3 regions of the Kitasatospora sp. NPDC085895 genome follow, and region 1 is predicted to be linked to each of the others. Evidence: riboswitches for the same ligand, from Rfam matches in the RefSeq annotation. Region 1 holds a riboswitch; each other region holds the start of a gene.
The links. Region 1 has a riboswitch for S-adenosylmethionine ahead of thrC (threonine synthase). Riboswitches for the same ligand answer to the same signal wherever they lie in the genome.
Positions count from the first base shown of each region.

Region 2: linked by a shared signal. The riboswitch ahead of AB0442_RS18380 (IclR family transcriptional regulator) and the one ahead of thrC (threonine synthase) in region 1 are both predicted to bind S-adenosylmethionine.
Region 3: linked by a shared signal. The riboswitch ahead of AB0442_RS10780 (aminotransferase class V-fold PLP-dependent enzyme) and the one ahead of thrC (threonine synthase) in region 1 are both predicted to bind S-adenosylmethionine.

Region 1 covers NZ_JBFBJY010000010.1:128,685-138,913, reverse strand. The annotation lists gene AB0442_RS09350 (ROK family protein) at 1-170, opposite strand, end outside; gene AB0442_RS09345 (sugar isomerase) at 303-1,235, opposite strand; gene AB0442_RS09340 (DeoR/GlpR family DNA-binding transcription regulator) at 1,470-2,264, shown strand; gene AB0442_RS09335 (extracellular solute-binding protein) at 2,419-3,711, shown strand; gene AB0442_RS09330 (cupin domain-containing protein) at 3,742-4,083, opposite strand; gene AB0442_RS09325 (DUF3263 domain-containing protein) at 4,177-4,404, shown strand; gene otsB (trehalose-phosphatase) at 4,442-5,293, shown strand; gene AB0442_RS09315 (trehalose-6-phosphate synthase) at 5,420-6,889, opposite strand; gene AB0442_RS09310 (glucosyl-3-phosphoglycerate synthase) at 6,950-7,954, opposite strand; SAM riboswitch class I at 8,092-8,225, shown strand; gene thrC (threonine synthase) at 8,243-9,520, shown strand; gene AB0442_RS09300 (MoaD/ThiS family protein) at 9,551-9,829, shown strand.
Region 2 covers NZ_JBFBJY010000026.1:15,972-26,200, reverse strand. The annotation lists gene AB0442_RS18390 (alpha-amylase family glycosyl hydrolase) at 525-1,361, opposite strand; partial or broken gene AB0442_RS18385 (hypothetical protein) at 1,535-1,903, opposite strand; SAM riboswitch class I at 2,036-2,178, shown strand; gene AB0442_RS18380 (IclR family transcriptional regulator) at 2,371-3,084, shown strand; gene AB0442_RS18375 (class I SAM-dependent methyltransferase) at 3,194-3,973, shown strand; gene AB0442_RS18370 (phospholipase) at 4,142-5,128, shown strand; gene pknB (Stk1 family PASTA domain-containing Ser/Thr kinase) at 5,401-7,440, shown strand; gene AB0442_RS18360 (protein kinase) at 7,514-9,229, opposite strand; gene AB0442_RS18355 (NlpC/P60 family protein) at 9,370-10,229, opposite strand, start outside.
Region 3 covers NZ_JBFBJY010000012.1:116,961-127,189, reverse strand. The annotation lists gene AB0442_RS10805 (NlpC/P60 family protein) at 1-806, opposite strand, end outside; gene AB0442_RS10800 (NYN domain-containing protein) at 998-2,359, opposite strand; gene AB0442_RS10795 (hypothetical protein) at 2,588-2,860, opposite strand; gene AB0442_RS10790 (rhomboid family intramembrane serine protease) at 3,010-3,855, shown strand; gene AB0442_RS10785 (Lrp/AsnC ligand binding domain-containing protein) at 3,852-4,133, shown strand; gene AB0442_RS10780 (aminotransferase class V-fold PLP-dependent enzyme) at 4,175-5,542, opposite strand; SAM riboswitch class IV at 5,592-5,709, opposite strand; gene trpD (anthranilate phosphoribosyltransferase) at 5,823-6,896, opposite strand; gene AB0442_RS10770 (hypothetical protein) at 7,028-7,453, opposite strand; gene AB0442_RS10765 (heme-copper oxidase subunit III) at 7,777-8,397, shown strand; gene AB0442_RS10760 (c-type cytochrome) at 8,553-9,359, shown strand; gene AB0442_RS10755 (Rieske 2Fe-2S domain-containing protein) at 9,368-10,229, shown strand, end outside.

The DNA of each region.
Region 1 (10,229 bases):
CCCTCGTCCGCCAGTTCGGCGGCGAAGTCGAGGATGGCGGTGACGACGGCGTCCGTGCCGTGCTCCCGCCCGGTCGGCCTCCGTGCTTCGAGCAGCACTGAGCCGTCCTGGGCGAGCAGCGCGGCTTTCATGCCGGTGCCGCCCACATCGAGTGCGATGACGTGCTTCACGGGGGACAGTCTCCCTTGAGCCGGTCCGAGAGGTCTAGTCCAGTTGCGTGATTGGTCTGGTCCATGACGGTGACGTTTGTCGCCATTGCGCCGCAGCTGAGAGGTTTGCTCCTTCCCGGCCCACCACCCTTCTCATGCCCCGTCCGGGGCCAGTACCACCGACCGGGTCAGGTTCCGGGGCCGGTCCGGGTCCAGCCCGCGGGCCGCGGCGACCGCCAGGGCGAGGCGCTGCGCCCGGACGAGGTCGGCCATCGGGTCGATGCCGTCCGGCCCCGAGCCGGCCACCAGCAGCGCACCGGTCGCGCCGACCTGAGCGGCCAGCCCGGCGGGCAGCGCGCCGAAGGCGACCACCGCGCGGCCGGGTGCGGCGATGCTGATCGGCCCGTGCCGGTACTCCATCGCCGGATAGGCCTCCGTCCAGGAGAGCGAGGCCTCGCGCATCTTGAGCGCCGCCTCCTGGGCCAGGCCCGCCGTCCAGCCGGTGCCGAGGAAGGAGAACTGCTCGCAGTCGACCAGCCCCGCCGGCAGCGCGTCCTCGACCGCGGCGCGCGCGTCCTCGGCGGCGCGGGCCACCGTGCGGACCCCGGCGGGCAGCGGGCCCTCGGTCTCCAGGTGGGCCCGGAGCAGCGCCAGGGCCGTGGTGGCGAACCGGGTCTGCACCACCGAACGCTCGTCGGCGAAACCGAGGTCGACCACGGCCCCGGCGAGCGCGGTGACCGGCTGCGAGGTGTCCGCGGTGATCGCGGTGGTCGGAGCCTTCGCCTGCCGGAGCAGGTCCAGCACCTCGGTGGTGGTGCCGGAGCGGGTGATCGCCAGCACCCGGTCGTAGCCGCGGCCGGCCGGGAACTCGGAAGCGGCGAAGGCGTCCGTCTCGCCGTGGCCGCCGGACTCGCGCAGCGCGGCGTACGCCTGGGCCATGAACCAGGACGTGCCGCAGCCGACCACGGCCACCCGCTCCCCGCGCTGCGGCAGGGCGGCGGACGACTCGGCGGCCAGGGCCGCCGCCGTGCGCCAGTCGGCGGGCTGGGTGGCCAGCTCCTCGGCGGTGAGGGAGGGCAGGGGCATGGGGCGGCTCCTCGGGCAGATGCGCCGGATCGGACAGGAACTGCAGGAACTGCGTGAAGATGATTGATTTATAGCTCTTTCGCGCAGCAATGCGCAACGGTGCGCGCCGCGGAGCGGTGGAAACCGGCCGCCGACCGGGCGCGCCGCGCCACCGGTGTGCAAAGCTGTGCAGGCTTCGCGCAGGTGCGCGCAGCGGTCGGACGTGGTCGGACGTGGTCGGGAGGGCGGCGCGGGGTGTCCAGGTACGAGCGGTGGAACGCACTGCTGGAGCTGCTGGCCGAGCACGGACGGCTGGAGGTCGAGGAGGCCGCCGAGGCCCTGCAGGTCTCCGCCGCGACCATCCGTCGCGACCTCGACCAGCTCGCCCGCCAGCAGATGGTCACCCGCACCCGCGGCGGCGCCGTCGCCCACCACGTCTCCTACGACCTGCCGCTGCGCTACAAGACCGCCCGGCACGCCGACGCCAAGCAGCGGATCGGCGCCGCGGTCGCGGGCCTGGTCGCCCCCGGCGAGGTGGTCGGCCTGAACGGCGGCACCACCACCACCGAGGTCGCCCGGGCGCTCGCCGTCCGGCCCGAGCTCACCGAATCCCCCGAGGGCGGCGCCGGCCAGGGCCTCACCGTGGTCACCAACGCGCTCAACATCGCCAACGAGCTGACCGTCCGTCCGCAGGTCAAGATCGTGGTCACCGGCGGCGTCGCCCGGCCGCAGTCCTACGAGCTGATCGGCCCGCTGGCCGGCCTGATGCTCGCCGAACTCGCGCTGGACGTCACGGTGCTGGGCGTCGACGCGATCGACGTCGAGCACGGCGCGACCGCCCACCACGAGGGCGAGGCCGGGGTGAACCGGCTGCTCGCCGAGCGCGCCCGCCGGGTCGTCGTCGCCGCGGACTCCTCCAAGCTCGGCCGCCGCGCCTTCGCCCGGATCTGCGGCCTGGACGCGATCGACACCCTGGTCACCGACTCCGGCGCCGACCAGGAGCTGACGCGGGCCTTCACGGAGGCCGGCGTCCAGGTGGTCACCGTCTGAACGCGCGGTCGGACTGTCCGGATTCGCCCGGTTCCGATTGCAGCCGGTGCAACGACGTCTGACACTTCGATAACTACCGCGCGAACAGGTCTGGACCACATGTGCGGGTGCTTGGGAGGGTGGCGCAGCTTCCCCTCCCGAAGGCGGTCCCCGCGTGTACACCCTCACCCGCACGAACCCGCTCCGCACCGGTCGCGTCCTGGCGCCCGCACTCGTCCTGGTCCTCGCCACCGGGTGCGGCGCCCTCGGCTCCGGCGACGGCGGCGGCGACGTCACGCTCCGCCTGGTCGCCGCCGACTACGGCGACAGCGAGGCCAACAGCACCTCGCACTTCTGGGGCGACGTGATCGGCCGCTTCGAGGAGGCCAACCCCGGCATCAAGGTCGAACTCGACCTGCAGAGCTGGAACGACATCGACAAGCGGGTCGCGAGCCTGATCGCCTCCGGCCGCACCCCGGACCTCGTGCAGACCGGCGGCTTCGCCGACCAGGTCGCGGCCGACCGGCTCTACCCGGCCACCGACGTCCTCTCCATCGACACCCAGGCCGGCATGATCGACGCGTTCTCCCGGGCCGGCCAGGTGCTCGGCAGCCAGTACGGCATCCCGTTCGTCGCCTCGACCCGGGTCTTCTTCTACAACAAGGCCGTCTTCGCCAAGGCCGGGATCACCGCCCCGCCCACCACCTGGGACGAGCTCCGCCGCGACGCCGAACTGATCAAGGCCAAGGTGCCCGGCGTCACCCCGTACGCGCTGCCGCTCGGACCCGAGGAGGCCCAGGCCGAATCCATGATCTGGGCCATGGGCGGGGGCGGCGGCCTCGCCGACAACGCCGGCAACTACACCGTCGACTCCCCGCAGAACCGGGCCACCTTCGCCTGGCTGCGCACCAACCTGGTCGAGAAGCACCTCACCTACGCCGACCCGGCCGCGACCGACCGCAAGACCGCCTTCAACGACTTCGCCGCCGGCAAGGTCGCGATGCTCAACGGCCACCCCGGGCTGGTCGCCAAGGCCACCGCCGCGAAGATCGACTACGGTACGGCGGCGATCCCGCGCAAGGACGCCACCGTCAAGCCCGCCACCTTCGGCGTCGCCGACTGGATGATGGCCTTCAAGGCCAACGGCCACCGCACCGAGCTCAAGAAGTTCCTCGGGTTCCTCTACCGCACCGACAACCAGCTCGCCTTCGACGAGCAGTACAACCTGCTGCCCGTCACCCAGGAGACCCGCACCGCGATGACCGGCAGCGGCCGCCACCGGGACCTCGCCGAATTCCTCAACGCCCTGCCGACCGCCAACTTCTATCCCTACGGCGACCCGTCCTGGGACAAGGTCAGCGGCCTGGTCAAGCAGCAGGTCGGCGCCGCGGTGAAGCGCGACGGCAACGACGCGCTCGCCGCCCTGCAGGCCGCCGCGGCCACCGAGGCGGGCCGCAGCCGGCGCTGAGGGCGTCCGCGGCCCCGGCCGGAGCCGACCTCAGGGCAGGGTGATCGCGTACGCCTTACGGAGCGTCTCGTGCACCGTCCAGGTGGTGCGGTCGCCCGCGCGCAGCACGGCCGCGTCGCCCGGGCCCACCTCCAGGACGGAGCCGCCCTCGACCTCGATCGTCGCCCGACCGCTCACCACCACGAACAGCTCGTCCGCCTCGGTGTCGGTCACCGTGCCCGGCGTGATCTGCCACAGGCCGCGCAGCTGCCGGCCGTCCGGCGAGGACCACAGCACCCTCCCGGTCACCTCGGGCGTGCCGGCGACGATCCGGTCGGGGTCGAGCGGCTCGGGTTCGAGCTCGGCGTCGGGGACGTGCAGTGCGAAGGTCATGGACCGAAACTAGCCGGGCCGGGCCGACGGCCGGGCGGGCAGAGTGTGTCGCACCGGGCGGGCAGAATGACACCTCGTAAGAGGAGGTGGACGATGGCCGCCCTGACCGAGCGGGACCGCGCGGTGCTCGCCCTGGAGGCCCGGCCCTGGCGCACGGCCGGCGCCAAGGAACGGGCGATCCGCGCCGAGCTCGACATCTCCGCGACCCGCTACTACCAGCTGCTCAACGCCCTGCTGGACAACCCGGAGGCGCTGGCCGCCGACCCGGTGCTGGTCAACCGGCTGCGCCGGATCCGCGAACGGCGGCGCGCCGAACGCTGACGGTGTCCGGCGCCCGAGCCTGGGTACCGTCCCGGACATGGGCATTCCTGAGCAGTTCACTCCGAGCACGGCCGCCGGGCGGGACGGCCTGGCGGCGCTGCTGGCCGCACCCGGCGAGGCCGTGGTGGCCCTCGACTTCGACGGCACCCTGGCACCGATCGTCGCCGACCCCACCGCCGCCCGCGCCCACCCCAGGGCCGCCGCCGTGCTCTCCGCGCTCGCACCCCGGGTCGGCGCCGTCGCCGTGGTCACCGGCCGGCCCGCCGCCGACGCGGTGGCCTACGGCGGCTTCGACGGCGTCCCCGGACTGGAGCACCTGACCGTCCTCGGGCAGTACGGCGCCGAGCGCTGGGACGCGCACACCGGGGCGCTCACCGCCCCCGAACCGCCGGCGGGCGTGGCCGCGGCCCGCGCCGGGCTGCCCGCCCTGCTGGCCCGCGAAGGCGCCCCCGAGGGCACCTGGACGGAGGACAAGGGCCGCGCCCTCGCCGTGCACACCCGCCGCACCGCCGAACCGCAGCCCGCGATGGACCGGCTGCGCACCCCGCTGGCCGCGTTCGCGGCCGCACACGGACTGGTCGTCGAACCCGGCCGGTTCGTCCTGGAACTGCGGCCGCCCGGCGTCGACAAGGGCGCCGCCCTGGAGGGGTTCCTCGCCGAGCACGCGGCCCGCGCGGTGCTCTACGCCGGCGACGACCTGGGCGACCTCGCCGCCTTCGCCGCCGTCGAGAAGCGCCGCGGCGAGGGCCTGCCCGGCCTGCTGGTGTGCAGCGGGCCGACCACCGGGGAGGCCCCCGTGCGGGAGCTCGCCGACCGGGCGGACCTGGTCGTCCCGGGCCCGGCCGGCCTGGTCGACCTGCTCGCGGCCCTCGCCGCGGAACTGGGCTGAACCCCGGAGGGACGCGGGGACCGCGCGAGCGGGAAGGGGCGACCGTGCGGGTCAGGGCTCGGCCCGTACCGTCGTGGTGCCCGATCCCGGACCGCGCGGTTGCCCGCGCCCCTCACGGATTGCCTCTCAGCCGAGGGCGTCGAGCTGGTCGAGGAACCACTGCTGCGGGGGCAGGGCGGTGGCCGCGGCGGCGAGCCGCTTGGTGCGGTCGGTGCGTTCCTCCGCGGGCATGGTCAGCCCCCGGTGGAGCGCCTCCGCGGTGGCGATCACGTCGTACGGGTTGACGGTGATCGAGTCCTCGGCGAGCTCGGCGAAGGCACCGGCCTCCCGGGACAGCACCAGCGCGCAGCCCGCGTCGGAGACCACCGGGACCTCCTTGGCGACCAGGTTCATGCCGTCCCGGATCGGGTTGACCAGGGCGACGTCGGCCAGCCGGTAGGCGGCCAGCGACCGCGGGAAGTCGTCGTTGACGTGCAGGATCAGCGGCTGCCAGTCGGGGGTGGCGAACTCGTCGTTGATCTCGCGGGCGATCCGCTGCACCGCCGCGGTGTACTCCCGGTACTCGGGCAGGTCGTGCCGGGACGGGTAGGCGAAGGCGATGTGCACCACCCGGTCAAGCCACTCGGGGCGGCTGCGCAGCAGGTGCCGGTAGGCGAGCAGACCGCGGACGATGTTCTTGCTGAGCTCGGTGCGGTCGACCCGCACGATCGTCCTCCGGTCGCCCACCGCCTCGCGGAGGGCGGCCAGCCGGGCGTCCACGTCCGGCCGGTGCGCGCGTTCGCGCAGGAAGTCGGCGTCGGCGCCGAGCCCGTGCACGCCGAGCCGGGTGGTGCGCCCGGCGTGGGTGACGGTGCGGGCCGCGCGGTCCACCTCGGCGCCGAGCACGGCCTCGCAGCAGTCGGCGAAGGCGAGCGCCCAGCGTTCGGTGAGGAAGCCGGCCCGGTCGGCCCCGAGGATGCCGGTGAGCACCTCGGCGGCGACGTCGTCGGGCAGCAGCCGGTAGTACTCGGGCGGGGCCCACGGGGTGTGCGAGAAGTGCCCGATCCGCAGGTCCGGGCGGAGCGTGCGGAGCAGCGCCGGGGCGAGCGAGAGGTGGTAGTCCTGCACCAGCACGGCGGCACCCGGGGCGGCCTCGGCGGCGAGCGCCTCGGCGAAGGCGGTGTTGTACGCGGTGTAGGACTCCCACTCGCGGCGGAACCGGTCGTCGAAGACCGGCGAGACCGGGGTGTCGTACAGCAGGTGGTGGACGAACCACAGGGTGGAGTTGGCGATGCCGTTGTAGGCGCGGGCGAAGGTGCCGGGCTCGATGTCCAGCATCCGGACGGCCTGTCCGCCGACGTCGTGGCCGGCGAGGTCGAGCCGGCCGTCCGGCGCCTGCCGGGCGGCCGTCCGGTCGGCGTCGCCGAGGGCGGCGCAGACCCAGACCGCCGAGGGGTCGTCGATCGCGGAGAGCCCGGACACCAGGCCGCCGCCGCCTCTCTTCAGGGTGAGCGCGCCGTCGTCCCCGCTGCTGAAGGACACCGGGCCGCGGTTCGAGGCCACCAGGACGGGGGCGGCGCCGGACTGCTGCGTACGTTCGAACGCGAGATCGGCCATATCCCCTAGCTTGCCGCGCGACCGGTCCGGCAAACCATTCGGCGGCCCCGCGGGCCCCGCTCAGCGCGCGGTGTACTCCGGCACCGTGCGCATCGGCGGGCGCTCCAGTGCGGTCACCTCGTGGGTGTGGGCGGTGAAGCCCCGGGTGCCCGTGTCGCGGCTGAACTGGGTGAGCAGCGGGTGCACGAGGTCCTCGCCGGCCTTCAGCCGGTGGGTGCGGTCGAGCCGTTCCAGGGCCGTCCGGTAGATCGTGGCGGCCATCCGCCCGAGGGCCTGGCCGTCCTGGTGGCGGTGGTGCCGGACACCCACGTCGACCTGGGCCAACGCGTCCAGCCCGACCTCCTCCAGGGCGTCCACCAGCAGGCCGAGCTCCACCCCGTACCCGGTCGGGAAGGGCAGCCGTTCCAACAGGGTGCGGCGGGCCGCGTACTCGCCGCCGAGCGGCTGGACGAAGCCGGACAGCTGCGGCCAGTGCAGGTTGATCAGCGGCCGGGCGACGAGCTCGGTGACCCGCCCGCCGCCGGCCGGCACCACCGCGCCCGCGGTCTCCAGCGGCCGGTCGTACATCGCCTTGACCAGCTGCAGCGCGGGGTCGGTGAGCAGCGGGCCGACGATCCCGGTGACGAAGGCCGGGTCGAACTCGCGCAGGTCGGCGTCGACGAAGCAGACGATCGCGCCGGAGGTCGCCAGCAGCGACCGCCAGAGCACCTCGCCCTTGCCGGGGGCGGCCGGCAGCCGGGGCAGGATGTCGTCCCGGTGGACCACCCGGGCGCCCGCCGACCGGGCGGTCTCGGCCGTCCGGTCGACCGAGCCGGAGTCCACCACCACCAGCTCGTCGACCAGCGGGTGACGTCCCATCAACTCGCGGCGGACGGTGGTGACGATCTCCCCGACGGTGGGTTCCTCGTCGAGGGCGGGCAGCACCACGCTGACCGTTCCGGCGCTCCCCGCCGCCCGCTTGGCGGCGAGCAGCCGCTCCACCGGGTAGTCCGCCGCCGCCCAGGAGCGGCGACGCAGCCAGGACGCGACCTCGGGGAGGACGTCGGGACGGGGCTGCTCGGTCACGGTCTCGCTCCTCGTAACTTCCATCTCGCGGATCGGACGCCGCCTTTCGGCGCCGGGGCCTTCGGATACAGTCTTCGTACTGCGGTCGAGCCTTCGCACGCCGGGGTCACCGCAGTGAACAACACACAACTTCACAGAGCTCATCCAGAGGGACTGAGGGAACGGCCCGTCGACGTCCCGGCAACCTTCTCGCAGCGGCGGTCGCAGGCCCCCCGCGGGACAGGTGCCAATTCCGGCCTGTGGCGCAACCGCGCCGCGGGGAAGATGAGGAGAGAGGCCTCCGCCACCATGGCTACCGCTACCCCTGCATCCGCTGCCACCGTCGACCTCGGTCCGGCCGCAGCGCTTTCCTGTCGCGAGTGCGGCACCCGCTTCCCGCTCGGCCCGAGCTTCGCGTGCCTGGAGTGCTTCGGCCCGCTGGAGATCGCCTACGACTTCGGCGGCTACGACGCCGCGGAGCTCCGCAAGCGCATCGAGGCCGGTCCGGCCAGCATCTGGCGCTACGCCCCGCTCCTGCCGGTGCCCGCCGACGTGGCCGGCAAGCCCAACCTCAACCCCGGCTGGACCCCGCTGGTCAAGGCGGACAACCTGGGTCGCGAGCTCGGCTTCACCGCCCAGCTGCATGTCAAGGACGACTCCGGCAACCCCACGCACTCCTTCAAGGACCGCGTGGTGGCCTGTGCGATCGAGGCCGCCCGCGCCTTCGACTTCACCACGCTCTCCTGCTCCTCCACCGGCAACCTGGCCGGCGCGGTCGGTGCCGCCGCGGCCCGGGCCGGGTTCAAGTCCTGCGTGTTCATCCCGCACGACCTGGAGCAGGGCAAGATCGTCATGGCCGGCGTGTACGGCGGCGCCCTGGTCGGCATCGACGGCAACTACGACGACGTGAACCGCTTCTGCTCCGAGCTGATCGGCGACCCGGCCGGCGAGGGCTGGGGCTTCGTCAACGTCAACCTCCGCCCGTACTACGGCGAGGGCTCCAAGACGCTGGCCTACGAGATCTGCGAGCAGCTCGGCTGGCGGCTGCCGGAGCAGATCGTGATCCCGATCGCCTCGGGCTCCCAGCTCACCAAGATCGACAAGGGCCTGCAGGAGCTGATCAGGCTCGGCCTGGTCGAGGACCGGCCGTACAAGGTCTTCGGAGCCCAGGCCGAGGGCTGCTCCCCGGTGTCCGCCGCCTTCAAGGCCGGCCACGACGTGATCCGGCCGGTGAAGCCGAACACCATCGCCAAGTCGCTGGCGATCGGCAACCCGGCCGACGGCCCGTACGTGCTCGACATCGCCCGCCGCACCGGCGGCGCGGTCGAGGACGTCACCGACGCCGAGGTGGTGGCCGCCATCAAGCTGCTGGCGCGCACCGAGGGCATCTTCGCGGAGACCGCGGGCGGCGTGACCGTCGGCGTCCTCAAGAAGTTGGTCGAGACCGGGCAGTTGGACCCGTCGAAGGAGACCGTCGCCATCAACACCGGTGACGGCCTGAAGACCCTCGACGCGGTCGCCGACGCCGGACTGACCGCCACCATCCGCCCGACGCTGGAGTCCTTCCGCGCCGCCGGCCTCGCCTGAGCAGCCCACCCCTTCCGCCAAGGAGCACCCATGAGCGCCACCGTCCGCATCCCGACCATCCTGCGCACCTACACCGGCGGTGCGGCCGAGGTCACCGCCGAGGGCGACACCCTGGCCGCCGTCGTCGCGGACCTGGAGCAGAACCACACCGGCATCTCCGCGCGCATCCTGGACGACGCCGGCAAGCTCCGTCGGTTCGTGAACGTCTACGTGAACGACGACGACGTCCGCTTCGCCGAGGGCCTGGAGACCGCGATCAAGGACGGCGCCACGGTGTCGATCATCCCCGCGGTGGCCGGCGGCTGCTGAGCCCCGCATTCTTCCCGCGGAGAGCCGCCGCCGGGACCGGAACGCGATTTTCCGGTCCCGGCGGCGGCTCTCGTCGTGCCGGGTGCAATTCGACCGCCTGACGGGGAGTAGAGTTCGGGGCGGTGGCAGTACTCCCCTCCGCGCCGCCCGCCCTGATCAGCGCCAATACCCGGAATTGCACGCCCCGGCCCGGCCGGTCGGATCGTGTGCGCAAGGCTCCGGAACCGGTCGCGGGGACGTCCGCCCGCTGAGACGGGCCGCGGACGGCGCGGGGACGAACCTGTCAGGCAAGTGTCAGAATTCATGCGGCTATATGTCGTTTTCTGCCCGTTATGTCCGGCGTGAAATGCCGAGATCTGCGGCTTTCATCCCGTCATATCCCTTGTCATGACTGCCGATT
Region 2 (10,229 bases), on a different contig from region 1:
GCCGCGCCGTCGCGGTCGAGGACCTTCGTCCACGTCCCCCGGCGGCAGGCCCACGTCGTAGGTGCTGCCGGTGGGGTTGTGGACGACGACGGTGTCGTGGCTCGTGGGCGCCGCGGCGTCGGAGCCGATGCGGCCGACCACCACGGAGCCGTCCACCTGGGCGGTCATCTGGTTGTGGACGGCGTCCCAGCCGGTGAGGCGCAGCGCTGGTGCGGCCTTCCGGAGCGCGACGGCGTCCCGGTAGTAGCGGAACACGGCCGCGTCGGCGGTCTTGTCGCCCCAGTGGATCGCGTTCACCGGGTCGGAGGCGTCGTAGGAGTTCTCCGCCGTGGTGTAGTCGCCCCCGACGACCTTGGAGCGGAGGAACTCGTCGCCTTCGGCGATGACCGGGATCCCCTGGGAGGTGAGCACCATGCCGACGGCGAACCGGTCGATCCGGCCGGCCGTTCCGGCTGCGCCGCCGCGCGCCCCGGAGTAGGTGATCTTGTCGTAGAGGTTCAGGTTGTCGTGGATCGAGGCGTAGTTCATGGTCTGCTCGGGGTCGTGGGCGAACGCCGGGCTCCACAGGTCGGACAGGACGGCGGTGCTCTTCGCGTCCGTCGGTGAGCCGCGCATGCCGAAGGCGATGGCACCGGGGTTGCCCGAACCGCCCATGTAGGCCATGACGTCGTCGTCCGTGCCGCCCCGGATCGCGTCCCGGTAGACGCCGTTGAAGACGCCGACGTGCGCCGGCGCGAGGGCCGGGACGGTGCCGTAGCGCACCTTCCGGGCCTCCTGCGGGTCGGCCGCGGCGCCCCGTACAGCAGGAGGTTGCGGTCCGGGTAGGTGGTGTCGAGGTAGCTCGCCCAGGCGGAGACGCTGCTGTAGCGGTGCACCCCGGCGAGGTCGAAGCGGAATCCGTCGACGTCGTAGTCGCGGACCCAGTGCTCCAGCGAGTCCCGGATCATGCGGCTGACCATCGGGTTGCCGTCGTCGATCGAGTTGCCGGTCGCGGACAGGTCGGTCGGCGTGTAGTACTGCCCGGTGATGCCGCCGAAGACGTTCTTGTCGTAGGGGTGGTTGCAGACCACGTCCATGACCACGCGGATGCCGTTGCGGTGGAATCCGTCGACCATGTCCTTGAACTCCCGGATCCGGTCATCCGGCGCGCTGAACTGGGAGTACTGCTCCTCGGGGACGTTGTAGCCGACCGGGTCGTAGCCCCAGTGGGGCACGGTGCTGCCGAAGTCGAACGAGGGCATCGACTGGACGGTGGTGACGCCCAGTTCCTTGAGGTGGTCGATGCCCGTCCTGGCACCGCCGGCGGTGGTGGTGCCGGTCTGCACCAGGCCGAGGAACTTCCCGCGCTTGGCCGGGTCCACCCGGAGCTCGCGTCGACGGTGAAGTCGCGGACGCTCAACTCGTAGACGACGGAGTCCTCGCGGGCGGCGAGGGCGGGCCGCGGGGCCCGGCTGCCGCCGGTCGGCGCGACCGCGGCGGTGTCGACGACGAGGCCCTGGGTGGTGCCGGGCCTGACCATCTGGGCGTAGGGGTCGCGGACGGCGGTGCCGCGCACGGAGAACCGGTAGGCCTGGTCCTTGAGGTCGCCGCCGACCACGGCCTGGTAGACGGCGGAGTAGCCGCTCACGGTCACCGCGGTCATCGGGTGGCTGGTGCCGCCGACGCTGACGCTGACGTCGGAACTGTCGGGCGACCAGAGCCGGAAGGTGGTGCCGGTGGGGGACTGCCTCCCGGGCGGCCCGGGACGTCGGCGCGGCGGCGTGTGGGGGGCACGTCGCGGCTGTCCCGGGTGAAGGGCGGGTGGGGGTGTGCGGGGGCCGCCGACCGGTGGGACGGGCGATCCCGGCCCGCAGGGGCGGTGGGGTGCGTCGCGCGACCGACGATCCCGCCGTCCTGAGGGCACGTCAAGTCAGGACGCGCGATGTTTCTGCAATTTGCAGCAAGGCCATGCGCTCCGCTCCGCCGCTGACGGACCGGGGCGCGCGGACGGGGGAGGTTTGGCGGCCCGCCCGCGGAATCTTGTATGGTTCCTCGCGAATCATCCAGAGGGGTGGAGGGACCGGCCCTACGAAGCCCCGGCAACTCCCCGGTCGAACCGGCGTCCGAAGTACGCGCCGCGCCGCCCGGGGTCAGTGCCAACTCCGGCCTGCCGCCACTGTGGCGCGGGAAAGATGAGGAGACACGGTGCTCTCTGTGCTGTCCTTCGCCCGGGCGCTTCCCGCCCCGGTCTCTCCGCGTACCCGTCCCGTGCCCGGCGCAGCCACTCGGCCGACTTCTCCGGCCTGTCCTCGCTGACCACCCCCGCTCCCGCGCGGAGCGTCCGTGGGCGGGGCCCCCGCCGCTCACGGGATCTGAGACGGAGTACCCATCATGGAGAACACCAGCGGCGTCGGCGTGCTCGACAAGGTCACCTCGATCCTCGGCACCCTGGAGGCCGGTCCCGCCACCCTGGCCGGACTCGTGGCCGCCACCGGCCTGGCGCGGCCCACCGCCCACCGGCTCGCCGTCGCACTGGAACAGCACCGCCTGGTCGCCCGCGACCTGCAGGGACGGTTCGCCCTCGGCCCCCGGCTCACCGAGCTCTCGGCGGCCGTCGGCGAGGACCGCCTGCTGTCCGCGGCCGGCCCGGTCCTGGCCCACCTGCGCGACCTCACCGGCGAGAGCGCCCAGCTCTACCGCCGGCAGGGTGAGGTCCGGATCTGCGTGGCCGCCGCCGAACGCCTCTCCGGCCTGCGGGACACCGTGCCGGTGGGCATCGCCCTCCCGATGAAGGTCGGCTCCGCCGCGCAGATCCTGCTCGCCTGGGAGGAGCCCGAACGCCTTCACCGCGGCCTGCAGGGCGCCCGTTTCACCGCCACCGCCCTCAGCGGCGTACGGCGCCGCGGCTGGGCCCAGTCCATCGGCGAACGCGAGGCCGGGGTCGCCTCCGTCTCCGCACCCGTGCGTGGTCCGGCCGGCCGGGTCGTCGCCGCCGTCTCCGTCTCCGGGCCGATCGAGCGGCTCACCCGGCACCCCGGCGCCCGGCTCTCCCCGGCCGTCGTCGAGGCCGCCGGCCGGCTCGGCGAAGCCCTGCGCCGGCCCTGACCGGCCCGCCGGGCCGTGCCCGCGGAACACCCGTGGGCCGGCCGCCGGTTCAAGCGTCCGGTTCGCACACCACCGGGTCGGCTGACCGTCCGTCAGTTGGCGTGGGCGTGTGGATCGGGACGAACGCCCACTCCACGCCTCGTCGTTCGGCGCCGCGGCGACCGCCTGCGCCGAACACCGTCCCGACTGCGCGCAGGCCGCCGTGCGCCGGGCGCTCGAACCCGCGCCCGGCCCGCGGGTGCTCGACCTCGGCGCCGGTACCGGCAAGCTGACCGCGGGACTGCTCGCGCCGGGCGCGGAGGTCGTCGCCGTCGAGCCCGACCCGGCGATGCTGGCCGAGCTGCGCCGCTCGCTCCCGGACGTCCGTGCCCTGCGGGGCGGCGCCGAGGCGATCCCGCTGCCGGACGCCTCCGTCGACGCCGTGCCGGCGGGCAACGCCGTGCACTGGTTCGACACGGCCGTCGCGGGCCCCGAGATCGCCAGGGTCCTCGCACCCGGCGGCGTGCTGGCCGGCCTGTGGAACCTGCTGGACGACCGGGTCGACCGGGTCGCCGGACTGGCGCGGACCGCCGGGAGCGCGGCCGTCGGCCCCCGTGACACGCCCGCCGCCTGGCGTGCCGAAACGGCCGCCGTACACCTTCCGAAGGCCGGCGGACCCGCCCGGTTCGGGTCGCCCGAGCAGACCGCGTTCCCGCACGGGCAGCGCCGCACGGCCGACACCCTGGTCGCCTCGCTCGCGACCCGCGCGGGGATGCCGGTCATGCCGGAGCGGGAGCGGGAGGCCGCGCCGGGTCGGATCCGGGCCTTCCTCGCGGGTGAACCGGAGACCGCCCGCGGTGGGTTCACCCTGCCGATGCTGACCGGGGTGCTGCGCAGCCGGAGGCTGTGAGGCCGGTCCCGGCGCTCCGGGCCGCGGCGCTCCCCGCTCGCGGGGCGGCCGCGCGGGTGCGGGGTGTCGTGGCGTGGCCGGATCCGGTTCCCCGTCGCCGGGACCCGTGTCAGCATGCAGTCGGCGAGGTCGACTGACTGAACACGGACAAGAATGGGGGGGCTATTCATGATCACTCGACTCGGGAGGGGTGCCGGCCCGCGGAGGTGGGCGGCGCTGGCCGCCGCCGCACTCTGCGGAGCCGTCGGCGCCGGCACCGTCGGGGCGACCCCGGCCGCGGCGGCCGACCAACGTCACGCGATCTACGCCGTCGCGCACCGGGTCGACGCCCTGGACGGCGTCGACGCCGCACTCGACCACGGCGCCAACGGCATCGAGATCGACGTCTGCGCCTGGTGGAACCCGAACGAATGGCGCGCCCACCACGACTGCTCCTCGGCCGGCGACGCCCGGCTGGGCCCGAGCTTCGACAGCATGATCGACCGGATCGTCGCCGACGCCGGCGCCGGGCGCCGGCCGGCCCTGGTCTGGCTGGACATCAAGGACCCCCACTACTGCGGGGAGCAGCAGAACCGCGGATGCAGCGTCGCCGGACTGCGCGACAAGGCCCAGCGGCTGACGGCCGCCGGCATCCAGGTGCTCTACGGCTTCTACGAGTACCACGGCGGCAGCACCCCGGACGTCGGCGGCCGCGGCTGGAAGGGCCTCGAAGGCGGGCTCGGCCCGCTGGAGGGCATGACGACGACCGGGACCCGCGACCGGGTCCGCGCCGCCTTCGACCGGTCCGGCCCGGCGATCCCGGCCGGCCGCCGGGTGATGGACTACGGCGACAGCGACATCACCAAGGGGTTCGGCAACTGCACCACGTACAACACGTGCGCGGAACTGAAGAAGGGCGCCGCGGACCGCGCCGCCGGACAGCTCGCCGCCACGCTCTCCTGGACGACCACCTACGACGACCCGTGGTACGTCGACAAGCTGCTGGGCGACGCGCGGGTGGACGGCATCATCGCGGGCTACGGCGCCTTCACCGGGGTGCGCGAGTACGACCGGAGCCGGCAGTGCGCCAACGCCGTCAACCTCGTCCGCGACTGGGTGAACCGCCACGGCTCGACCCATCGCATGGCCGACGCCGGTGACCGCATGTTCCGTTAGGGCCCGCCGGAGCCGGAGCCGGAGCCGGAGCCGGAGCCGGGGCCGGGGCCGGGTCGTGCACGCATTCGGTTCGACCCGGCCGTGGTCGGCGCGGTACGGTCGCCTGTCATGCACACCAGGCCCGCCGTGCGGCCCCGGCCGCACCGGTGACGGTCGGTCAGGGCCGGTGCGCACGGGCAGCGATCACGCCCGGCCGACGGGGTGCCACCGGAGTCGACGTTCACCCGGTGGCGGCCCCGCGCCGAGAGGGCGACGGGGGGAAGACGGGGGCGATGGACGCCGAGGAGACCGAGGGCCTGCGCACGGCGGGGCCGATCCGCTCGGCCGGGCAGGGACGCTACGAGATGCAGGCACCGCTCGGGGAGGGCGGCATGGCGTCCGTGCACCGGGCCCGCGACCGGGTGCTGGGACGGACCGTCGCCGTGAAGACGCTCCACCCGGACCTGGCCCGCGACCCGGCCTTCCGCGAGCGGTTCCGCCGCGAGGCCCGGGCGGTCGCGGCGCTCAACCACGTCAACATCGTGGCCGTGCACGACAGCGGCGAGGACACCGGGCCCGACGGCGTGGTGCCGTACATGGTGATGGAGTACGTCCGGGGCCGGTCGGTGCGCGAGCTCGTCCGCGAGGCGGCCGCGGGCCGTGCCGGCGGCACCGTCCCGCTGGACCGTGCGCTGGCCGTGACCTCGGCCGTGCTGGACGCCCTGGAGTGCAGCCACCGCCAGGGGCTCGTCCACCGGGACATCAAACCGGCCAACGTCATGACGACGGACGACGGCACCGTCAAGGTGATGGACTTCGGCATCGCCCGGGCGCTGCAGTCGGACGCCACCGCGATGACCCGTACGGGCACCGTCCTCGGCACACCCCAGTACCTCTCGCCCGAGCAGGCGCAGGGCAGGCCGGCGGACGCCCGCTCCGACCTCTACTCGGTCGGCTGCATGCTCTTCGAACTGGTCACCGGCACCCTGCCGTTCGACGGGGAGTCGGCGATGAGCGTGCTCTACCAGCACGTCCAGCAGCCGCCGCCGGTGCCGTCCTCGATCAACCCGTCGCTGCCGCCGGCCGTCGACGCGGTGGTGGCCCGCGCCCTCGCGAAGGACCCCGCGGGGCGCTACCAGAGCGCCCGTGCCATGGCCGAGGACGTCCGCCGGGCCGCCGCGGGCGGAGCACCGACCCGTCCGCTGCACTCCGCTCCCACGGTGACGGCCGAGCACGTCAGGGCGGAGCACATCGGGGCCGAGGACGACGAGTCCCGGCCCGCCGGGGCCGAGCACGCCGACGCCCGGGACACCGGGGGCGGGGGCGCGGGTGCCGGCGCGGGTACCGGCCCGTCCTGGCCGTTCGCGGCGTTCACCGGTGCCGACGACGCCGCTACGGCCGACGCCCTCGCCGAGGGCGTGCGGTACGTCGCGATCCGGCGGCAGGCGCAGCTGAGGCGCGTGCGCAACGCCAGGATCGTCGGTCTGGCCCTGGTGCCCGTCGTCGCGGTCGTCTGGGCCGTGACCGCGTTCGGTGACCCCTTCGGGTACCGGACCGCCACCCACACCCCGGACCCGCGGGCGACCGGCCCGTACTCCTCGTGCGATCCGCTGGCCTTCGGGGGCGACGGCTTCAGCCCACCCTCGTTCTCGGGCATGTCGCCCGCCGAGGCGCGGGCCTGCGCGGAGATCGCCGGACTGAAGATCGACCAGAAGACCACCACCGGCAGCAAGTACAACAAGGACACCGTCACCCGGCAGGAACCGGGGACCTCCCAGTCGGTGAAGCGGGGCGGCACCGTCACCGTCTGGGTGTCGACGGGCGGCGATCCCCGGGCGACGGGGGACCTCGCCAACTGCGAGGCCGAGGAGCAGCACGGCAAGGTTCCCACCCCCTGGCTCAAGGGCAGGACCCTGAACGCCGCCCGCACCTGCGCGGACATCGCCCACCTCAAGCTGGAGGAGGCCGGCAAGGTCCAGGACCGCCTCACCCCGGCCGGGCAGGTGGCACGCCAGGAACCCGGATCGGAGGACACCACCGTCGGCAGCACCGTCAAGGTCTGGATCTCCACCGGCGGCGACCCCAGGGCCGTCGGCGCCCTCACCGGCTGCGACGGCGCGAGCGGCGACCGGCCCGAAGCACCGGCGCTGGAACACATGACCGTGGCCGACGCCCGCACCTGCGCCGACATCGGCCACTTCAAGCTGCAGGAGCAGAGCGTGCCGGACAAGATCTGGCCGAGCGGCGAGGTCGTCCGCCAGGAGCCGGGCAGCTTCAGCCGGATCGACCCCGGCAGCACCATCAGCATCTGGGTCTCCTCCGGCGCGCCGTGACCGGAGTCCCCCCGCCGGCCGGTGAGCCACGGGTCGGCCCCGCGGACGGCGGGCCGACGGCCGTGCCCGGCGGTCACCTCCTCGCGAGGTCGCCGGAGTAGGCGCCGACGCTGAGGTGGAGGCTGCCGTCGGCGTTGCGCGTGTAGACCTGCTCGTGCGGGTCGGCTGCGCAGCCGGTGAGGATGCTCATCGGGCGGGTCTTGAGGATCAGGCGGTCGGTGCCGACGGAGATCAGGTCGGCGACGGAGTCGCAGTAGCGCGTGCCGGCTCCGGTGTTGTTGTGGATGGTGCCGACCGGCTCGCCCGGCCGTCCCTGGGCGAGGGTGATGGTGAAGTCGGCCCGGATGTCGTCCTGTCGGCCGGTGAGCGGACCCTGCCAGGTGCCGAGCATGGCGGTGGGTACCGTGCCGGCGGGTGTCTGCGGGGCCGGTTCGCCGGAGGTCGGCGACGTCGGGGCGGACGCCGGTGCGGACGGGCCGGCGGATCGGGCGTCGCGGCCGCCGACCGCCGGCTGTCCGGCGCCGGAGACGCGGTTGCCGTGGCTGGTGGAGAGGTAGACGGCCGTACCCGTCACCACGACCGCCGTGGCGGTGGCGATGACGAGACCGGGACGGAGACGACCGGAACGGGCCGCCACGGGCGGGGGGTCGACCGCCGCCATGATGCCGGCCGACGGGACGGCCGCAGCCGTCGGCGTGGGCGGGTGGGCCGGCGGCGGCGGTACGGCCGTGGCTCCCTGCACCGTCGGACCGTGGTGTGCCGGGTCCGGCACCTGGACGGCGGACCGGAGCGGTGGCGGGGCGGCGTCGCCCGGGCGTCCGCCCGGTGCGGCCTCGGCGTCGAGGTCGAGCAGTTCCACCGCGAGGCGGGCCAGTGAGCCGGCGATCCCGGACGGCAGCCAGCCGCGCCCCGTCAGCCGCTCCGCCGCCGCGCCGTCGCCGGCCGCCAGCCACGCACGGATCCGGTCCGGGGTGGGCCGTGCCGCGGGGTCCTTGGCGAGGCAGGCGGACACGAGGTTCCGCAGGCCCGGGTCGACGGTGTCGAGCCCGCGGAGGTCGGGCTCCTCGTGCAGGACGCGGTAGAGCAGGACGGGTGTGCTCACGCCCGCGCCGAACGGCGGGACGCCGGTGGCGGCGTACGCCAGCACCGCGCCCAGCGAGAAGACGTCCGAGGCCGGGCCCACCGTCCGCCCCTCGGCCTGCTCCGGCGAGAGGTAGCCGGGACTCCCGATCACGAAACCCGATCGGGTCGGCGTGGTCGTGGCGTCCAGCGCCCGGCTGATGCCGAAGTCGATGAGCCGCGGCCCGTCCAGGGCCAGCAGGACGTTCGACGGCTTGACGTCCCGGTGGACGAGACCGAGGCCGTGCACGGCCGTCAGCGCCTCGGCCAGTCCGATCCCCAGCGAGTGGACGGCCGCGGCCGGCAACGGACCGTGCTCGCGGACCGCCGATCCCAGCGACGGCCCGGCGACGTATCCGGTGGCCACCCAGGGGCGGTCGCCCTCGGTGTCGGCGTCCAGCACCGGCGCGGTCCACCGACCGCCGACCCGTCGGGCCGCCGCCACCTCCTGCCGGAACCGCACCCGGAACTCCTGGTCGGCCGCGTAGGGCGGGTGCACCATCTTCACCGCCACCGTGCGCCCGCCCGCGGTCCGCCCCAGGAAGACCTGGCCCATCCCGCCCGCGCCGAGCCTGCGGACCAGACGGTAGTCGCCCACCTGCCGGGGGTCCGCGGACCCGAGTGCCTCCACGCCGCCGATCCTCTCGCCGTCCCACGTCCCGTCGTTCACACCAGACGGTAGCGGCCGCGGAGACGGTTCCGGTCCACCGATCGGGAGAGCCGACGTCGCGTGGGGTCGGCCGGCGGTGCCGCTCGGCCGCAGGGCCCGGCCCGGGACGGGGTCGTCCGCCGGGGCCGGGCCCCGCCGGCTCAGCAGTCGGGGACGACGGTGCCGTTGTTGTCCTTGGCCTGGTCGTTGCCCCACTTGGAGAGGTAGTAGGCGGAGACCCATTGGCCGGCGGGTCCGGTGTCGGGGTCGGTCTTCAGCCACCAGTGGTTGTAGCTGCCGCCGTTGCGGATCTCGCGTCCCCAGGCTTTGCAGAACACGTAGTTGGTGCCCTGGTTGAGGGTGCCGGTGCTCGCCGTGCTGGTGGGGGAGGCGTAGACGGGGGCGTTGGCGAAGGTGTCGACCCAGTACTTGGTGGTGCCGGACGGCGGCGGGGTGGAGCCGCCGGGGCCGTAGAGGCGGACGGCGCCGTAGTAGTCGCCGTGCGAGGACAGCGCGGCCACCTGCACGTGGCCGCCGGAGTACGGCGCCTCGGCGATGTATCCCCGGCCCAGGTACATCGCCACGTGGTGGATGGTGGACGGGGTGCCCCCGAAGAACACCAGGTCGCCCGGGAGCAGCGGGCCCGTCCCGTCGCCCCGGAGGAATCTCGCCACCGCGCGCGAGGTGGTCCACTGGGTGGTGGTCACGCCGTTGATGACGTCCGTGCCCACGGCCAGGTGGTAGGCGTAGCGGACCATGCCGGAGCAGTCCAGGCCCTTCACGTGGCAGTCGTTCGGGGCGCCGTTCGATGCGTCGCAGATCCCGTACGAGGGGCCCGGCTGCCCGCCGTGGCCGCCGCCCCACGAGTACGGCGTGCCGATCAGGCGGCAGGCCGCGTTCACGGCCGAGTCGGCCTGTGGCGCGGCACCGGAGGAGAGGACTCCGCAGGCGGGTGCGGCGTGGGCGGCCTGCGCGCCGACGAAGAAGACGGCGAGGGAGGCGAGTACGGCCAGGAGTGCGG
Region 3 (10,229 bases), on a different contig from region 1:
CCGGCCTTGGCGTACGCCCAGACCATCAGACCGGAGCAGTCGAAGGAGTTCGGGCCGGTGGCGCCCCAGACGTACGGGGTGCCGCGCTTGCCCATCGCCGCGGCGACCGCGGTGGCCGCGTAGCCGGAGGCCGGCGGCAGGCTGCCCAGGTCGTAGCGGCTGTCGCCGCGCGAGGCGCGGTCGGTGCCGAGGACCGCGGCGCGCTCGGCGGCGGTCAGCGTGCTCAGCAGGCTCTGGGCCTCGGAGAGCTTCTTCTGGACCTCCGACTTGGCGTCGTTCAGGACCTGGGTGGAGCGGTCCAGCTCGGACAGGATGGCGGCGGCCTCCTGCTTCTGCTGGTCCAGCCGGCGCTGCTGGTCCCGCAGGCCCTTCAGCGTCGAGGCCTGGGTGTCGGTGGCCTGCTCGTTGCTGGACGCCTTCGCGAGGTAGTTGTCCGGGTTCGAGGAGAGCATCAGCGCGACCGTCGGGTCGACGCCGCCGGTGCGGTACTCGTCGGCCGCGACCGCGGACAGGCCCGACGCCACCTGGGAGAGCTGCTCCTGGCTGCGGGCGATCTGGTCCTGCAGCTGGTCGGCCTGCTTGCGGAGCTGGTCGGCCCGCTCCTTGGCGCCGTTGTACTTCTCGGCCGCCTGCTCCTGCTCCTCGAGCAGCTTGTCGACCTGGACCTTCACCTCGTCCTTGCTCGGCTTCGCCGGCGCGGCGTGCGCGGCGGCCTGGGCCGACAGGGCGACCGCGGTCGCGGCGGCAGCGGTGAGCACGGTGACCCGTGCGCGGCTCGGCTGCTTGGGACGGCGGTGGGAGGCCAAGGGACTAGCTCCTTCTTCCTGCTGGACTCACCCGATCGGGTGGACGTCCGGAAAATAGGTTTGACGCCAGACCCTAGTGAAGATCCGCCTCCTGCGCCACTCCCGTGCCGGGCGAACTTGGCGCGGAACGCTGGATTTCACCACCCCGACACAACCCCGCCACCCGGCCCTCCACCTGGGCCGACGGCCCGTCAGGGCCGGGCGAGCCGGTTGAGCAGCAGGATCGACGCGACCGGGCGTGCACCGGCCTTCCGTACGCCGTCCGCGACCTCCCGATCCGTGGAGACCACCACGACCGGCCGGCCCTGCGGCTCGGCCCGCACCAGGCGGCGGATCAGCTCGTCCGCGGTCTCCCCGGTGCGGCTGAAGCGCACCCGGACCCCGCGCGGCGGCGCCATGATCACCGGGACGTCGAGGTCCTGTCCGTCGAAGACGCAGGTGACCTCGGCCTGGGTGCGCTGCGCGAGCATCGCCAGACCGCCCAGCAGCCGCATCCGCTGCTGCTCCAGCGGCAGCGTCGGGTACCCGGTCTTGGTCACGTTGTAGCCGTCGACGACCAGGTGCACCTGAGGGATCGCCAGCAACTGGTCGAGCAGTGCGGGGTCGTCCTCCGCCAGACCGCGGCGCGCCACGTCGTGCGGGTTGGCCGAGCCCGGCTCGACCGCCTCCACCAGGTCGGCCGGGCGCAGCTGCGCCACCGGCAGCGCCAGCTCGCGCTGCAGGCCCTGCGCCGACTGCAGCACCGTGTCGAGCAGCAGCCGCAGCCGCATGTCCTCCACGCTGCGGCCCTCGCGCGCCGACCGCCGGCCGGCCTCGGCGGCCGTCTCCAGCTCGGTGATCCGGTGCCGCAGCCGCCGGGCCTCGCCGTCCGCCGCACTGCGCTCGGCGGCCGCGGCGGCCCGCGCCGCCTCCAGCTCGGTCGCCAGCTTGCGGGCCTCGGCCTGCGCCCGCCGGGTGTCGCTCTCCAGGCTCCGGACGCGCTTGCGCAGCGACTCCGCCTCCCGGCGGACGCCCTCCGACTCGGCTCGGTGCCGGTCCAGGTCCGCGCGGGCGGCGGCGCGCACCTCCGTCAGTTCGGCCTGCAGCTTCTCCACCACCCGGGCGGCCTCGGCGGCGGCGCCCTCGGCGTCCGCCCGCTCGACCTCGTCGCCAGCCTCGACCACCAGCCGGCTCCAGCCGGCCGGGCGCAGCAGGTAGGCGGCGGCGGCCACGTCCATCGGGTCGGCGGCGGCCGGCACCGCGCCGGACTCCAGCGCCTTCACCAGGTCGGGCTGGCCGAGCCGCAGCCGATCGGCTATCCGGACGCGGAAGACCGGCTCCGCGTCCAGCGCCGCGGCCAGCGCGGTCGCCGCGTACTTGGCGCGCCGGGCCGGGGTGAACTTGGCGTACGGGCGCAGTCCCGCGGGCAGTTCGCCGGGCGGGATGGCGCCGAGCGCGTCGGCGGCGATGCCCACGACCCGGCGGCGGACCCCTTCGGGCAACGGCCGGTCCAACTGCTCGGACGGTGCGTCCCCGGCCGCGGGCTCCTGCCCGGCCCCGGCGGCGTCCGGCAGCTCCGCGTCCGCGGCGGGCTGCTGCCCCTGCGGCTCGGCCGGCCCGCTCGCTGCGTCCACCACGTCCTCGGCTCCGATTCTGGTCCCCGGGCCCGCGCGGCCGGTGGCCGCTGCCCTCGAAATGCACCGCTCTGTGCAATTGTCCCGTCTACCGTGCCCCGCCGGGCACCGTGCCACACACCCCGGCGGCGCCAGGGGCTCCACCGGGGTGTGTCGGAAGCGCGAGGCTCAGGCCTTCGGCTCGTCCTCGGCCGGCTGCTCGGCGGCGTCGGCGCCGGGGCGGGCCACCAGTTCCACCTGGTCGACCGCGTTGCACCAGCGGCAGCGGACCGACTCCAGGGTCTCGCTGAGCACCTCGGTCTCCTCCACCTTGGACTCGCCGCCGAGGTCGAAGTGCAGGTACTCCACCACCCGGGCCGAGCGCGTCACGTCGAAGCGGGTGAGGTTCCCGCAGAGCGTGCAGCGCCAGCGGGTCTCGGCGGTGGGGGCGGCGATGGTCATCGGAGGTCCTCTCGGATGGTCCGGGTCCGGTCCTCCAAGCCTATTGCCTGCGGCTCTTCCGGCGGTCACCGGTCCTGAAGGGCGGACAGGTCACCCGCTTGCAGCACCGGGCGGTGTCACCGCGGGTGCACCGAGGAATGCTCGCTGTCATGGCCGTCCCCGCCCCCGTCCCCGCCCCCGTGCGCGCAACGGCGGGCCGGGACGCCGCCGCGCCGGCGCGCACGCCGGTCGTCACCTACGCGCTGATCGCGCTGAGCGCCCTCGTCCTGCTGGCCGGCCCGAGCTTCGGCCTCAATCCGCGGTACGGCACCGGCAACGCCCGCGTCTGCGCGGAGCAGCGCTTCGAGCAGCACTGGGGGGCCGTCCCCGCGGAGCTGCTCGCCAACCGGCCGCTGGACGCCGGCCGGCTGGCGGCGCTGCCCCCGGCGGTGCCGGGCTGCACCGTCCCTCCCACCCCGCACAAGATCCCCTTCCTGTCGGTGCTCAGCTCGCTGTTCGTCCACGCGGGCTGGCTGCACCTGGTGGGCAACCTGCTCTTCCTCTACGTCTTCGGCCCGGACGTGGAGGAGCGCCTCGGACGGCTGCGCTTCCTCCTCTTCTATCTGGGCATCGGCTACCTGGCGACGTACGGCTGGGCACTGGCGGAGTCGGACTCCACGGAGTCGGTGCGGGCGCTGGTCGGCGCCTCGGGGGCGATCGCCGGGGTGCTCGGCGGGTACCTGCGGTGCTATCCGCGGGCCCGGGTCACCGCGCTGGTGCCGGTGCTGTTCTTCCTGCCGCTGCGGTTCCCGGCCTGGCTGGTGCTCGGCCTGTGGTTCGCCCTGCAGTGGTGGCCGGTGGGCCCGGCGGTGCCGGGCGTGGCCTACCTGGTGCACGTGATCGGCTTCAGCGCGGGGTGGCTGCTCGCGCGCCCGGTGCGGCCCCGGACAGGGCAGACGCGCCGCCTGACGGCGGATACGCTGGGCGGAACCCCACACACAGGAGCCGAAGAGTGATCACCGCGATCGTCCTCATCAAGACCAGCGTCGACCGGATCCCCGAGATCGCCGAGGCGATCGCCGCGATCGAGGGCGTCAGCGAGGTCTACTCGGTGACCGGCAGCTACGACCTGGTGGCGATGGTCCGCGTCCGGCAGCACGAGGACCTCGCCGAGGTGATCCCCGGTCAGGTCAACAAGGTCCCGGGCGTCGAGCACACCGAGACCCAGATCGCCTTCCGCACCTACTCCCAGCACGACCTGGAAGCCGCCTTCGCCCTCGGCCTCGACGAGTAGGTGCACCCCCCACGCGCCCCTGAGTGCGCACCCCGAACGTCTCAGGCCGCGCGGTCGGTGTCCGCGACGCAGCGGCCGCCCTCGTTGCGGTAGGACCAGCGGGCGCCGTCGGTGACGAGCTCGCGGACGGCGGCCAGGAAGCGGTCCACGTGCTCCTCCGGGGTGCCCGCGCCGAAGCTGACCCGGATCGCGTTGAGGCTCCGCTCCCCCGGCAGCGACGGCTCCGGCGCGCCGCACGCGGACGGCGCCGCCTCCTCCCCGCCGAGCAGCGTCCGCACCAGCGGGTGCGCGCAGAACAGGCCGTCGCGGACGCCGATGCCGTACTCGGCGGAGAGCGCCGCCGAGAAGTGCGAGCTGTTCCAGCCGCGGACGACGAAGGAGAGCACGCCCACCCGGGCGGACCGCTCGCCGAACAGGTTGAGCACCCTGACCTCGGGGATCCCGGCCAGCCCGGCGGTGAGCCGCTCGACGAGCGCCTGCTCGCGGGCCTCCAGGGCGTCGAACCCGGCCTCGGTGAGCGCCCGGCAGGCGGAGGCGATGGCGTAGGCGCCGATCACGTTGGGCGAGCCCGCCTCGTGGCGGGCCGGGCCGGTGTGCCACTCGACGGCCACCGAGCCGTCGGCCTCCCGGGCGACGGTGCGGCTGGCGCCGCCGCCCGCCAGGTAGGGCTCGGCGGCGTCAAGCCAGTCGCTGCGGCCGGCGAGCACCCCGGCGCCGAACGGCGCGTAGAGCTTGTGGCCGGAGAACGCGACCCAGTCGACGTCGAGTTCACGGACCGACAGGCGGTGGTGCGGGGCGAGCTGGGCGGCGTCCAGCACCACCCGGGCGCCGTGCCGGTGGGCGGTCCCGGTGAGTTCGGCGATCGGCCACAGTTCGCCGGTGACGTTGGAGGCGCCGGTGACGCACAGCAGGCGCGGGCCGTCCGGGGATCCGGCGGCGAGGGCGGCGTCCAGGGCGGCGACGGCCTCGGCGTGCGAGCGCGGGGCGCGCAGGTACTCGACCGTCAGACCGGCGTGGCGCCAGGGCAGCAGGGAGGCGTGGTGCTCGGTCTCGAAGGCGAACACCCGGGTGCCGGCGGGGAGGGCCCCGGCGAGCAGGTTGAGCGAGTCGGTGGTGGCGCGGGTGAACACCACCTGGTCGCCCTCGCGCAGGTCGAGGAAGTCGGCGACGGTGCGGCGGCTCTGCTCGAACAGGTCGGTGGAGAGCTGCGAGAGGTAGCCGGCGCCGCGGTGGACGCTGCCGTAGTAGGGGGCGTAGGCGGCGACGTCGTCCCAGACCCGCTGCAGGGCGGGGGCGCTGGCGGCGTAGTCGAGTGCGGCGTAGCCGACCTTCTCACCGGTGGCGAGCGGCACCCGGACGTCGTGGCCGAGGACGGCGAGCGGGGCGCAGAGGTCGGTGGAAAGCGACATGAGGATGCACTCCTTCACGGGGTGGGGACCCCGGGGATGCATCGCCGGAAGTCCGCGCTTGCCACGCGGACGGTTCTCCGCACGGCCCGGTCCTCACCCAGGGCACCCCGCCACGGACGGAGGGTTGCCGGACAGCAAGCTGGGGCTTGACGCTGCCACTCATGACCTGCGCAGGACTCTAGGTGACCGCTGTGCGACGGGTCAAGCACGACGGGGCGCGCGGGGGACCGGCCCTCGGCCGGATGCCCCCGTGCGCCCCGTGCGGCTCGCCGGCGGCCCGCTACTTGTTCGTCGCCTCGGCCCAGCGCTTGAGCGTCGCCTCCGCCGCGCCGGAGTCGACGGCCGCGGCCGCCCGCTCGATCCCTGCGGCGAGCTGCTCGGCGAGCGGTGCGTCGGTGAGGTCGAGCACCGCCAGCGCGGCGGCCGTGTTGAGCAGGACGGCGTCCCGCACCGGGCCGCGCTCACCGGCGAACAGCCGCCGTGCGACGGCCGCGTTGTGCTCGGCGTCGGCCCCGCGGAGGGCCTCGATCCCGGCCAGTTCGATCCCGACGTCCCGCGGGTCGAAGTCCGTCTCGGTGACGGTGCCGTCCTTGACGATCCACACGTGCGAGGTGGTGCAGACGGTCAGTTCGTCCAGGCCGTCGTCGCCGCGGAAGACCAGTGCGGTGGCGCCGCGCCGGGCGAAGACGCCGGCGATCAGTCCGGCGAGCCGGGTGTCGAAGCAGCCGACGGCGTGCGAGGTGACCCGGGCCGGGTTGGTCAGCGGGCCGAGGATGTTGAAGGCGGTGGGCACGCCGAGCCCGGCCCGCGCGGTCGCCGCGTGCCGCATCGCGGGGTGGAACTTCGCCGCGAAGCAGAAGGTCAGGCCGACCTCCTCGGCCACCTCGGCGACCCGCCGGGCGCCGAGGTCGAGGCTGATGCCGAGCTTCTGCAGCACGTCGGAGGAGCCGGACGCGGAGGAGGAGGCCCGGTTGCCGTGCTTGACGACCTTGGCGCCGGCCGCGGCCGCGACGATCGCCGACATGGTGGAGATGTTGACGGTCTTCGCGCGGTCGCCGCCGGTGCCGACGATGTCCACGGCCGGGCCGGGGATGTGCAGCGGCTCGGCGTGCGCGTACATCGCGTCGACCAGGCCGGCGATCTCCTCGACCGTCTCGCCCTTGGCGCGCAGCGCGACCATGAAGCCGGCGACCTGCACGGGCGAGGCCTCGCCGCTCATGATCTGGTCCATCGCCCAGGCGGTGTCCGCCTCCGCGAGGTCCTCGCCGCGCAACAGTGCCGTCAGGACGTCGGGCCAGGTGCGGACCACCTGCACGGGGTCCTTGCCGCCGTTCGCAGGGTTCACGTTCACCATGGCCGACTCCAGCTCTCATCGGTAGTGCGCCGATACAAGGGACGGAGTCAGCCTAGCGAGCGGCGGCGGGCGGCCGTGCCGATCCCGCCGCCCCTTCTCTCCTGGTGAGACGGGTGGTGCCGGAGGCCCGGTCAGCGGCGGGCGGGCGTCCGCTTGGCGATCCGGGCGCGGAGCAGGGTGGCGGCGGCCTCGGCGAGGGCGACCGGGTCGACCGGCTGCGCGATGGCGGCGTCGGCGCGGCTCCAGGCGGCGAGCCAGGAGTCCTGCGGCCGGCCGATCAGGACGAGCACCGGCGGGCAGCCGTAGATCTCGTCCTTGAGCTGGCGGGTGAGGCCGAGGCCGCCGGCGGGGACGGCCTCGCCGTCCAGCACGCAGAGGTCCACGCCGCCGCGCTCCAGGGCGCGGAGCACCGCCGGGGTGGTGGCGCACTCCAGGTACTCGACGGCGGGCAGGTCCGCGGCGGGCCGGCGGCCCAGGGCCAGGGTGACCTGCTCGCGGGTGTTGCGGTCGTCGCTGTAGACGAGAACGGTGAGCGTCTCGTCGGTCGTGTGCGCCATGGGCCCTGCTCCCGGGTGCTCGTCCTCTTATATGTGCCGCTCCGAACGGCCCAGTGTGACCCGGACCACGTTCACCTCCGGATGCTACTCCGGCGGGGCCCTCCCGGTGAGTCCCTGACGCGATCTCCCTCAAGCCGCCGCGCCCGAATCTCACCCGCGCGGGGTACTCCGCCTCGCCCACCCCGAACAACCGTCAGAAAACGGACACCCGGGCGGAGCAGCGCCGGACGTCCGCGCAGGCCAGCGCCAGGGGGGCGTACCGCACGCACCGGACACTCCGAGGAGCACCCCCCGGCGTGAAGACGGAATAAGGGACCGACATAATGTCCGTCGTGGCGACAGCAACAGCAACAGAAACCGGACACGCGCACGGAGCGGTCAACAGGCCGAACCTGGTCAGCGTCGGAACCATCGTCTGGCTGAGCTCCGAGCTGATGTTCTTCGCGGCCCTGTTCGCGATGTACTTCACGCTCCGCTCGGTCATGGGATCGGAGTTCTGGACGGAGAAGGCGGACGCCCTCAACGTGCCGTTCTCCTCGGTGAACACCACGATCCTGGTGCTCTCCTCCCTCACCTGCCAGCTCGGCGTGTTCGCCGCCGAGCGCGGTGACGTGAAGAAGCTCCGCTCGTGGTTCACGATCACCTTCGTGATGGGCGCGATCTTCATCGGCGGCCAGATCTTCGAGTACACCGAGCTGGTCAAGGTGGACGGCCTGTCGCTGTCCTCCGACCCGTACGGCACGGTGTTCTACCTGACCACCGGCTTCCACGGCCTGCACGTGACGGGTGGTCTGATCGCCTTCCTGCTGGTCCTGGGGCGGACGTACGCCGCCAGGCGGTTCACGCACGAGCAGGCCACCGCCGCGATCGTGGTGTCGTACTACTGGCACTTCGTCGACGTCGTGTGGATCGGCCTGTTCGCGACCATCTACCTGATCAAGTAAAGGCTGATCAGGTCGCTGGCCGCCGGCCGGAGAGCACCCGCCCCGCGCGGGAGCCCCGCCGACCAGTCCGCCCCGACCCGGGTACCGGCCCCGAGCAGACCGGTCCCACGGGCGCAGCCACCCAGCCGACCAGATCCTGACACCGGGGTTAATCCGTGAAAAAGCTCTCCGCACGACGGCGCCACCCACTGGCGGCGCTGGTCGTCCTACTTCTCGCCCTGGCGGCCACCGGGGGGCTGTACGCCGCGTTCGCGCCCGCCGAGAAGGCGCAGGCCGACACCTCCGCGCAGTCGCTCGCGATCGAAGAGGGCAAGAAGCTCTTCGCCGTGGGCTGCTCCTCCTGCCACGGCCTCGACGGCCAGGGCAGCTCCGACGGCCCGAGCCTGGTGGGCGTGGGTTCCGCCGCGGTCGACTTCCAGGTCGGCACCGGTCGCATGCCGGCCCAGCAGAGCGGCGCCCAGGTGCCCTCCAAGAAGGTCGTCTACTCCCAGGCGCAGATCGACCAGCTGGCCGCCTACGTGGCCTCGCTCGGCCCCGGCCCGGTCGCTCCGACCAAGGAGCAGTACACCTCGACGAACCCGAACGACGTGGCCAAGGGCGGCGAGCTCTTCCGGACCAACTGCGCCCAGTGCCACAACTTCGCGGGCAAGGGCGGTGCCCTGACGAAGGGCAAGTACGCCCCGACGCTGGAGAACACCTCCCCGAAGCACATCTACGAGGCCATGCAGACCGGCCCGCAGAACATGCCGTCGTTCCCCGACACCACCATGCCGGAGGAGCAGAAGAAGCAGATCGTGGCCTTCGTCAGCCACACCAACGACGAGCCCAGCCCCGGCGGCCTGTCCCTGGGCAGCCTCGGTCCGGTGACCGAGGGCCTGTTCGGCTGGATCTTCGCCCTCGGTGCGCTCATCGTGACCGCGATCTGGGTCGCCGCCCACACCACCAAGGCCAAGAAGTCATGAGCCACGAGATGTCTGACGAGAAGCTGCCGGAGTCGCACGGCTCCGAAGGGCACGAGGTCGCCGTCCACGGCGACCCGTTCGCCGACCCCGGTCTGCCGGCCCACGAGCCGCGCCGGACCGACATCGACGAGCGCGCCGCCAAGCGCGCGGAGCGGCAGGTCTCCCTGCTGTTCATCGTCTCGATGCTCGCCACCGTGGGCTTCATCGCCTCGTACGTGGCCATCGACATCGACAAGATCGTCTACATCTTCCCGCTGGGCCACGTCAGCGCGCTGAACTTCGCGCTCGGCATGACCCTCGGTGTGGCGCTCTTCTGCATCGGCGCGGGCGCCGTCCACTGGGCGCGCACCCTGATGTCGGACCACGAGATCCCGGCCGAGCGCCACCCGATCGAGGCCGACGACGAGCTGCGTGCCGACGTCATCGAGCAGTTCAGGACGGGCGCCGCGGAGTCCGGCTTCGGCCGCCGCAAGATGCTCCGCAACACCCTGATCGGCTCGATGGCCCTGGTGCCGCTGTCCGGCGTGGTGCTGCTGCGCGACCTGGGCCCGCTGCCCGAGGACAAGCTGGCGCACACCGGCTGGGAGGTGGCCACCCCGGCCAAGCCCCTCAAGCTGATCAACATGAACACCAACGAGCCGATGAAGCCCGAGGACATCGTCACCGGCTCGCTGACCTTCGCCAAGCCCGAGGGCCTGGAGGAGGACCAGGAGTTCTTCCAGGAGCAGATCGCCAAGGACGCCCTGATGATCATCCGGATCGCTCCGGAGGACCTGAAGGACCAGAAGTCCGCGGACCTCGGCTTCGAGGGCATCCTGGCCTACTCGAAGATCTGCACCCACGTCGGCTGCCCGATCAGCCTGTACGAGC